2 regions of the Pseudoalteromonas sp. NZS71_1 genome follow, and region 2 is predicted to be linked to the other one. Evidence: predicted binding sites of a transcription regulator. Region 2 holds the regulator's gene; the other holds the start of a gene.

Region 1 (4,218 bases), on a different contig from region 2:
CGTAGCATAAGCCGGTACCATTTGTGCAAGCGGTGCAAAAAACATCATTAGTAAAAAGCAAATGCCTACAACTACAGCTGTTAAGCCAGTACGTCCGCCAACAGATACACCAGCAACCGATTCTATATACGATGTAGTCGTAGACGTACCTAGCATCGCACCTGCAATTGTTGCTGAGCTGTCAGCACTTAATGCGCGCCCTAAACGAGGCATGTTACCTTTTTCATCAGCTAAACCTGCTTTTTGAGTTACCGCAACTAATGTACCCGAAGTATCAAAAAGATCGACAAACAAGAAAGCAAAAATAACACTCATCATTGATATATCAAAAGCGGCTGCAAAATCTAGCTGCATAAAAGTAGGCATTATTGATGGTGGCATAGCCATAACACCGTGATATTCAACAAGCCCCAAACTTAAAGCAATGCCAGTCACTAATAAGATACTAATAAGCACGCCACTTTTAAAATCGCGGTATAAAAGCGCTGCAATTACAAAAAAGCTTAATATAGCCAATAACGGCCCTGGAGAAGTAATGTCGCCCAACTGTACTAATGTTGCCGGGCTTGAGACAATAATGCCTGCATTTTTAAGGGCAATTAATGCTAAAAAAGCACCTATACCCGTTGCGATTGCTCGCTTGAGCACCAGAGGTATGGCATTAATAATCCACTCTCTGACTTTAAATAAGCTTAAAAACAAAAATATACAACCCGACATAAATACAGCCCCTAACGCGGCTTGCCAGGTATAACCCATTCCTAATACGACACCATACGTAAAAAAGGCATTTAGTCCCATACCAGGCGCTAATGCTAATGGATAGTTAGCCCATAAACCCATTATAAAACAGCCTATCGCAGCTGCTATACATGTCGCTACAAATGCAGCCCCTTGATCCATCCCAGCCTCTGCGAGCATAGCCGGGTTTACAAATACAATGTATACCATAGTTATAAAGGTAGTTAGGCCAGCAACGCATTCGCGTTTAACTGTTGAATTATTTTCGCTCAGTTTAAATAAGGCTTCGAACATAATAAACTTGTGATAGTAAAAAGTGGCGAGATTTTAACATAAAAATTATCTTTTACAGGACATTTTACCTTGCTATATACTAAACTGTTAAAGTAGTTAAAATAATAAATGAACCAATATGCTTAAAACAACACCTTGTGAGCAAGACTTAGAGCAACAGCTAGATAATATTTTAGGTTTTGTTACTCAACCCGAAAATACCTCTGTGCCCGTTGATAATAAAAAAGATGAGCAAAGTACGTTAAATAAAGCCCTATATTATTTAAAAAATAATCAAGCTCCATTGGCTGCAAAATGGATGCGACTTGCTGCAATGGCGGGAAACCATAGAGCACAGTTTTATTTAGGTTTATTTTTTGTGAAAGGTGAAGGCGTGCCACAAAGTGTATTTCATGCTGTAGCTTGGTTAAGCTTAGCAAGTAGCCAAGGGTACGCCCCTGCCACTGCAGCGGTTACAGATATACGCAAACATATCGAAACTAAGCGATTTAAAGATGCTCAATGTTATGCGGCAAGTTTGTACGAACAAATCCACCAACTCCAGTTTTCTCATATGATCCCTCGCACGAGTGAAAACACATAAGCTAGCTATAGCAGAAGTACTGTATGCAGTGTAAAAAATACTGTATATGGTTACAAAGATAATCCTATACAGTATAAAACCCCAAAATGAAGACACTGCTCAAAAATTTATTTTTAGAATACCTTCTCAAAAATAATTCCATAACAATCTGATTAATAAAGAATTATAAATTCAAAAAGTAAAAACAATGATCAAAAGCTGAATAACTGTACAAATAAATAGCATAAAAGGCTTGCACGAAAGCACTGTATAAACTACTGTATATGAATACTGTATAAAAACCCAGTGAGTGAAATTATGTTACAGCCTATTACCGTAAGAACAGTTAAAAGTTACCAACAAGATGAGCAAAGCGATTGCGTGAATTTGATTCAAATTGAAGATGAAATTTCAGCGACCTTTGAGCTTTTAAAAGTATTACACCAATACAATAGCTCTAATGCGTGGACGTTACTAATTGCTCCAGATCACGTACCTAGCAAAGCTTTACTTGACTCATGCTCTATTGATACAAGTAAATTACTTGTTATTAGACAGAAGCACCTAGTAAATTTAGAGTATGTATTAAATTCTGCATTACATAACGGAAACTTTGCAGCGGTAATTACCTGGACCGATATAGTTAATAACCAACTACTTACGAATCTATCGTTCGATTTAAGTAAAACGAATACAAAACTATACTGTTTTACTAAAAAGTCTCAAACAACAGAGATATCACTCGCCCAATAAGCTTGTTAAACTAATGTTTTAGACTTTGTATTATTATTATGACTTCACTCAATACCACATTATGTTTTTGCAGCAGTGGGCACAATTATGCCGATTGCTGCGAGCCGCTTCACTTATCTGTTAAGCAAGCTGACTCTCCTGAACAACTTATGCGCTCACGATTCAGTGCTTATGTTATTAAAAATGCAGAATATGTTTATCAAACCTACGCAAAAGAAAAACAAGCTGAAAATCCGGTTAAAGAAATCAATGATTTTGCTAACAGCTGTCGATTTATAAATCTTGATGTAATTGGGTCAAGCCATGATGGCGATACCGGCACTGTAGAATTTAAAGCCCAATATTTTTATCAAAACTTATTTTGTGAGCTTCACGAAAAATCGCAGTTTATTAAAGAAAACACTCAATGGCGTTATTTAGATGGCACTATATATCCTGTTGAAGATATTAAAGTGGGCAGAAATGATGACTGCCCATGTGGTAGCAATAAAAAGTACAAAAAATGTCATAGCGTGTAATAAATAATCTTATTTAATATTTATCACCTACAAGGTGTTTTTAAGTGGCAAAGTGATTTATTAGCTAGCTAAACTTAAAAACACACTTGGTTACGACCTTGCATTTTGGACTCATACATTTTTTCATCTGCGATCTGCAAGGTGTTTTTGTTATTTACATACGGTTGTAGGGTTGCACCGCCAATACTAATAGTAACAAAGTCATATTCTGAATATCTGTGTAATATTCCTAAATCGACCACATTTTGTTTAATTTTATCAGCAACACAAATTGCACCTTCAGTGCTTGTATGCGGTAGAACAACTACAAACTCTTCGCCGCCGTAACGCGCAACAAAATCGGTTGGCCTTTGCAAACTATTAGTAATAGTTTGTGCAACAAGGTTTAAAACCGTATCGCCTTGCACATGACCATAAAGATCGTTGTATTGCTTAAAGTAGTCTATATCGATGAGTAATAGTGCATAGTCGACTTTTTCTCGTAAGGCGCTTCGTTCCATTTTAGAAAAATGCGCATCAAAATAACGACGATTGAATACCTTTGTTAAATCATCTAGAAATACTTTTTGATTGAGTAAGTCATGTTGAAGTTTCATCGTAATATGGGCGCGCACTCTTCTATATAAAGTTTCCGAGTTAGTTGGTTTCTTTATAAAATCTACAGCTCCGGCTTCCCAGCACTCTTCTTCTTGATTTTCAGATGAGGTTACAAAAATAACGGGGATATCTTGTGTTTCAGATATATTTTTTAATTTTAGACATGTTTCAATACCACTCATTCCTTCCATATTAATATCGAGTAGTATTATATCTGGCGGATTATGTTTACAAATTTCAATCGCATCCTCACCACAGCTCGTTGTTGTTACACTAAAATGCTCTGATAATATTTTTTTAATACAATTAAGCTTAATAGCTGATCGTCAACGACAAGTACCTTAGAGCTCTTTAAGCTTAATTTCAATTGGTGGTCAGAGTAATTTATAGGCATGGTACAACTGTTTTGTTTTTTTAATTAAACACACCCTATATCACTATATTTTGTTATGCAAATGTTAATAAATTAAAATTCTACTTATTAGTTACTAATAAAAATGATTTATGGTGAATCTTTAATGCATAAAAACAAAAAATGAGCCACTTGGGCTCATTTTAAAACTTCGAACACTTAATTAAATTAAGTGTTATTCGTCATCATCTAAATCTAACTGTTGACGTTGAGCAGGTCGAGCTAAAATCTCTACATAGAAAGAGGTCAAACCTTGCTTTTCAATTTCGCCAATTTGGTTACTTAATTCAGCAACATGCACAACTTGCGCATCTTCAGCTGTGTTACCAAACTTACAGTCA
Region 2 (4,218 bases):
CATTACCGCTATTAATAAAAAGGCAGTAATTAACCACGTCCATACAAATAAGGGCAACTTCATCCATGTCATGCCGGGAGCACGTAAGTTCACTATAGTTACAATCACATTGATTGCGCCCATTATTGAGCTAATCCCCATAATATGTACGGCAAATACAAACAATGCAGTATTGTCATTACTGTATGTTGTAGACAGTGGTGCATAAAAAGTCCAACCAAATGCAGGACCCCCACCAGGCATAAATAACGATGCCAATAGGATTAAAAACGCAAACGGTAAAATCCAAAAGCTCCAGTTATTCATTCTTGGCAATGCCATATCTGGCGCGCCAATCATGAGTGGTATCATCCAGTTAGCAAGGCCTGTAAAGGCCGGCATAACCGCACCAAACACCATAATTAAACCATGCACTGTGGTCATTTGATTAAAAAAGTGAGGATCGACCAACTGTAAACCTGGTTGAAATAATTCAGCTCTGATCACCATGGCCATTCCACCACCAATTAAGAACATGGTCAGCGAAAAAATTAAATATAAACTACCTATATCTTTATGATTAGTTGTGTAAAGCCAGCGTTTAAAACCTTTAGCTGGGTGATGAGCATGATGAGCTTCATTGGCGTTAGGTTGTTCTACTATGCTACTCATTAGTTCGCCTCCACTTTGGCATCAAGTGCTGCCTGTATTTGACTCGGTTGAATAACATCACCCGTATCATTACCCCACGCATTACGTTTATAAGTAATAACCGCTGCTAATTGCTTTATAGATAACTGTTTGGCAAATGCTTGCATTGCCGTACCGGGTCGCCCATGGATAACTACATCAATGTGATCTTTTATATCGCCAAGCACTATAGGGCTGCCTTTAAGTGCAGGAAATACACCCGGTAACCCCATGCCAGTAGGCTGATGACATGCAGCACAATTGGCCATATATACTTGTTCGCCTAAAGTCATTAATTCTTCTTTTGGGAGGGTTTTATCAAGTAATGCGGCATCTGCTAATGCTGCTTTTTGTTTAGCTTGCTTTGCATCTGCAAGCCACGTTTTAAAATCAGCCTCAGATTTAGCGACCACCACAACGGGCATAAAGCCATGATCTTTACCACACAACTCAGCACATTGGCCTCGGTAAGTACCTTCTTCGTTTATGTTCGTCCATGTTTCGTTTATAAAGCCGGGATTCGCATCTTTTTTAACTGCAAAATCAGGTACCCACCAAGAGTGAATAACATCGTCAGAAGTCATTAAAAATCGTACTTTTTGATTTATTGGCAGTACGAGAGGTTTATCAACCTCAAGTAAGTAGTTAGGATTTTTATCTGCAAGATTCGCTATTTCATCTTGCGGGGTAGATAAAATAGAGTAGAACTCTACATCTTCACCCATATATTCATAATGCCATTTCCATTGCGAGCCTGTAATTTTAATAGTGAGATCAGCTTTGCTGGCATCTTCCATTGCAATTAGGGTTTTAGTGGCTGGTACTGCCATAGCAATTAAAATAACAAACGGGATTGCAGTCCAAAGTATTTCTACTTTAGTGCTTTCGTGAAATTGGGCAGGTACAGCCCCTTTAGATTTACGGTGATGAATAAGTGCCCAAAACATAATTGCGAACACTATCACCCCAATCACACAACATATTATAAATATGGTCATGTGCAGCTGATATACATTATTGCTTATATCGGTTACGCCTTTGCGCATATTGTATTGGCTGTTAGCCAAAACTGGGTGCGAAAAAACACATAATATAAGCCACAAGGTAGAGGTCAGTTTACCCATGTGACGGCTCCTTTGATGCTATTGCGAATGCAAAGCGAAGAGGCATACGGCTTAAACGCCAATTCGTTATTTTTATTTTTTTAGTCAATCTCATTTAATATTGATTGGTTTTGCTGCGCCAACAACGGGTTTGTGTATATTGTGTGTTCTCAAAACTAAAAAGCTGTGAGTTATTATTAGCTCAGCACATTAATAATTAGCTAAAAAATGAACAACAAGCAAGTTTTAGTATAAAAAACAATCAGGTGATATTGAGTAATTAATAAAAAATCAGTAACCAACTAGGTAACAGTAAGTTCAAAAGATGAGCAAAACAAAGGGGTTTAACGTATTCGGAGGGGGAAAATATAAGTGCAAAAAAGTTTACAGCTTAAATTGTCAGTGAGCTATTTATGCCCTATTTTTAGTGCGAATTTAAAACAAAAAATGCGTACTAATTAGTACGCATTTATAAAACTGCTTGTTTAAAAGCTATTTTTAAAGTCACATCCAATCAGCGTTTCTTATAACGCCAACGGCTAAGCCTTCAATATTAAAAGACTCATTCTCAAGATCTACTTCAATAGATTCAAAATCGTCGTTTTCAGCATGAAGTAATACTTTACGACCCGCTTTCTCAAGACGTTTTACAGTTACGTCTTCGTCTAGGCGGGCAACAACAACTTGCCCATTTTCAGCGGTTTGAGTACGATGTACAGCAAGTAAATCACCATCCATAATACCAATATCTTTCATGCTCATACCGTTAACGCGTAGTAAAAAATCTGCAGCCGGTTTAAACATTAATGGATCGATTTTGCAGTGACTTTCAACGTGCTCTTGCGCCAAAATAGGTGAACCAGCAGCAACACGCCCTATAAGCGGTAAACCTAATTGTTCTGGCTCTTCTTCTTCAATTAACTGAATACCACGGCTTGCACCTGGTTTCATTTTAATTGCGCCTTTTTTAGCAAGTGCTTTTAAATGTTCTTCAGCAGCATTGGCACTTTTAAAACCTAATGTTTGCGCTATTTCAGCACGTGTAGGAGGCATACCAGTGTCTTTAATAAAAACTTTAATTAGTTCGAGTATTTGAGCTTGGCGGTTCGTTAATGGTCGCATACAACTGGTTTTCCATACAGTACATTTAACTGTGAGTATATACAGTTAAATAAAAATCGCAAATTTAAATTAAGCCTTAAAATAGCCAAAGTAATTTCACTTGTGTACATTTTAGGGATATAACTAAAGCTAGGTTTATAAATGATTAAAAAAGCAAAGGAGTCATTATGAGTATTTGGTACCAGCCCATCACTTTAGAGCTGTGCAAGCAGTTAGAACAAGGCATTGATGGCCAAGGAACATTAATGAAAACCATGGGAATAGAAGTCACTGAAATTGGTGATAATTACTTAGTAGCCACTATGCCGGCAATTCCTGAGCATCATAACCCAATGGGCATGGTTCACGGCGGTGCTAACGTTGTACTTGCCGAAACAGTTGCCAGCTATGCAGCTAACTTTGTTGTCGATTTTACAAAATTTTACTGCGTGGGGCAGGAAATTAGCGCAAGTCATTTAAAAGCATCTCGCAACGACACTTTAACAGCAACGGCAAGAGCGTTTCATATTGGCAAACGTAGTTCAGTGTGGGAAATAAAAATTACAAATAGCCGCAATGAGCTGTGCTGCGTATCAAAAATGACCGCAGCAGTCGTAGAGCGAAGATAGTTACTTTTCGATTGGGTAAATTGTAATTTCCATACCCGCACCAATCGCAGATATACGTAGTAATGTATCTGCATCTAAGGCTTGATTAAAGCACTTAGGGGAAGTGCCCGATTCAAAACCAATATCAAACGTTCTACGTGAACAGCTTAACCATTGCTTTAGCGCGTTACGCGAACACGATTCAATAAGCTCACATATATGGTTTATTGCTTTGTCAGGCGTGTTTACTACACCTGTTGCTTCAATACGCGCTAATTGACGGTATTCGTCTTTGTCATAATGTAAAATCGTCGCGACTTTTTTCAAGTCTGCCACTAGCAAACTAATATCTTGCTTTGATTCAAGCTCAAGATCTACATTTAAAAATTGAATTTCCGACATCGTTTCGTATTTATCCTCTAATAATTTCATTGCAAACTTTAACGCAGTTTTACCGTTATACCAAATCAACTATGCTCTATTAACCACTTTATATAGATATTTCGCAGCTTTTAAGTATTTTTTAGCGTTTAAAGCTAGCTGGATATCAAACACTCAGCTCAATTAAACAAATAATTCATGTTAGCAATTTAAGTGTAATCTTTTTTATTTTTAAATGATTACAGTAAGCTATAGTTTAAACTGCGACAAAATGTCGCAGTAACTAATCCCATTAATGTAATAAACTAGCCTCTAAAAATAATAAGACTAAAACATGAATAAAAAAATATTTAAGT

The links. The regulator LexA, encoded in region 2, represses DNA repair genes until DNA is damaged. The targets are predictions, from matches to a motif close to TACTGTATNNNNATACAGTA.
Region 1: I6F43_RS15565 (SulA-like leucine-rich domain-containing protein) is a predicted target of LexA. The motif match lies at 1,874-1,893, and genes of this name have one in related genera.

What each region holds. Positions count from the first base shown of each region.
Region 1 covers NZ_JADYXM010000012.1:15,783-20,000, forward strand. The annotation lists gene I6F43_RS15555 (NCS2 family permease) at 1-1,035, opposite strand, end outside; gene I6F43_RS15560 (tetratricopeptide repeat protein) at 1,154-1,618, shown strand; gene I6F43_RS15565 (SulA-like leucine-rich domain-containing protein) at 1,916-2,350, shown strand; gene I6F43_RS15570 (YchJ family protein) at 2,389-2,868, shown strand; gene I6F43_RS20280 (GGDEF domain-containing response regulator) at 2,943-3,782, opposite strand; gene I6F43_RS15580 (DUF6172 family protein) at 4,053-4,218, opposite strand, start outside.
Region 2 covers NZ_JADYXM010000015.1:75,086-79,303, forward strand. The annotation lists gene ctaD (cytochrome c oxidase subunit I) at 1-651, opposite strand, end outside; gene coxB (cytochrome c oxidase subunit II) at 651-1,793, opposite strand; gene lexA (transcriptional repressor LexA) at 2,277-2,894, opposite strand; gene I6F43_RS17280 (PaaI family thioesterase) at 3,062-3,502, shown strand; gene I6F43_RS17285 (hypothetical protein) at 3,503-3,883, opposite strand; gene I6F43_RS17290 (membrane protein) at 4,197-4,218, shown strand, end outside.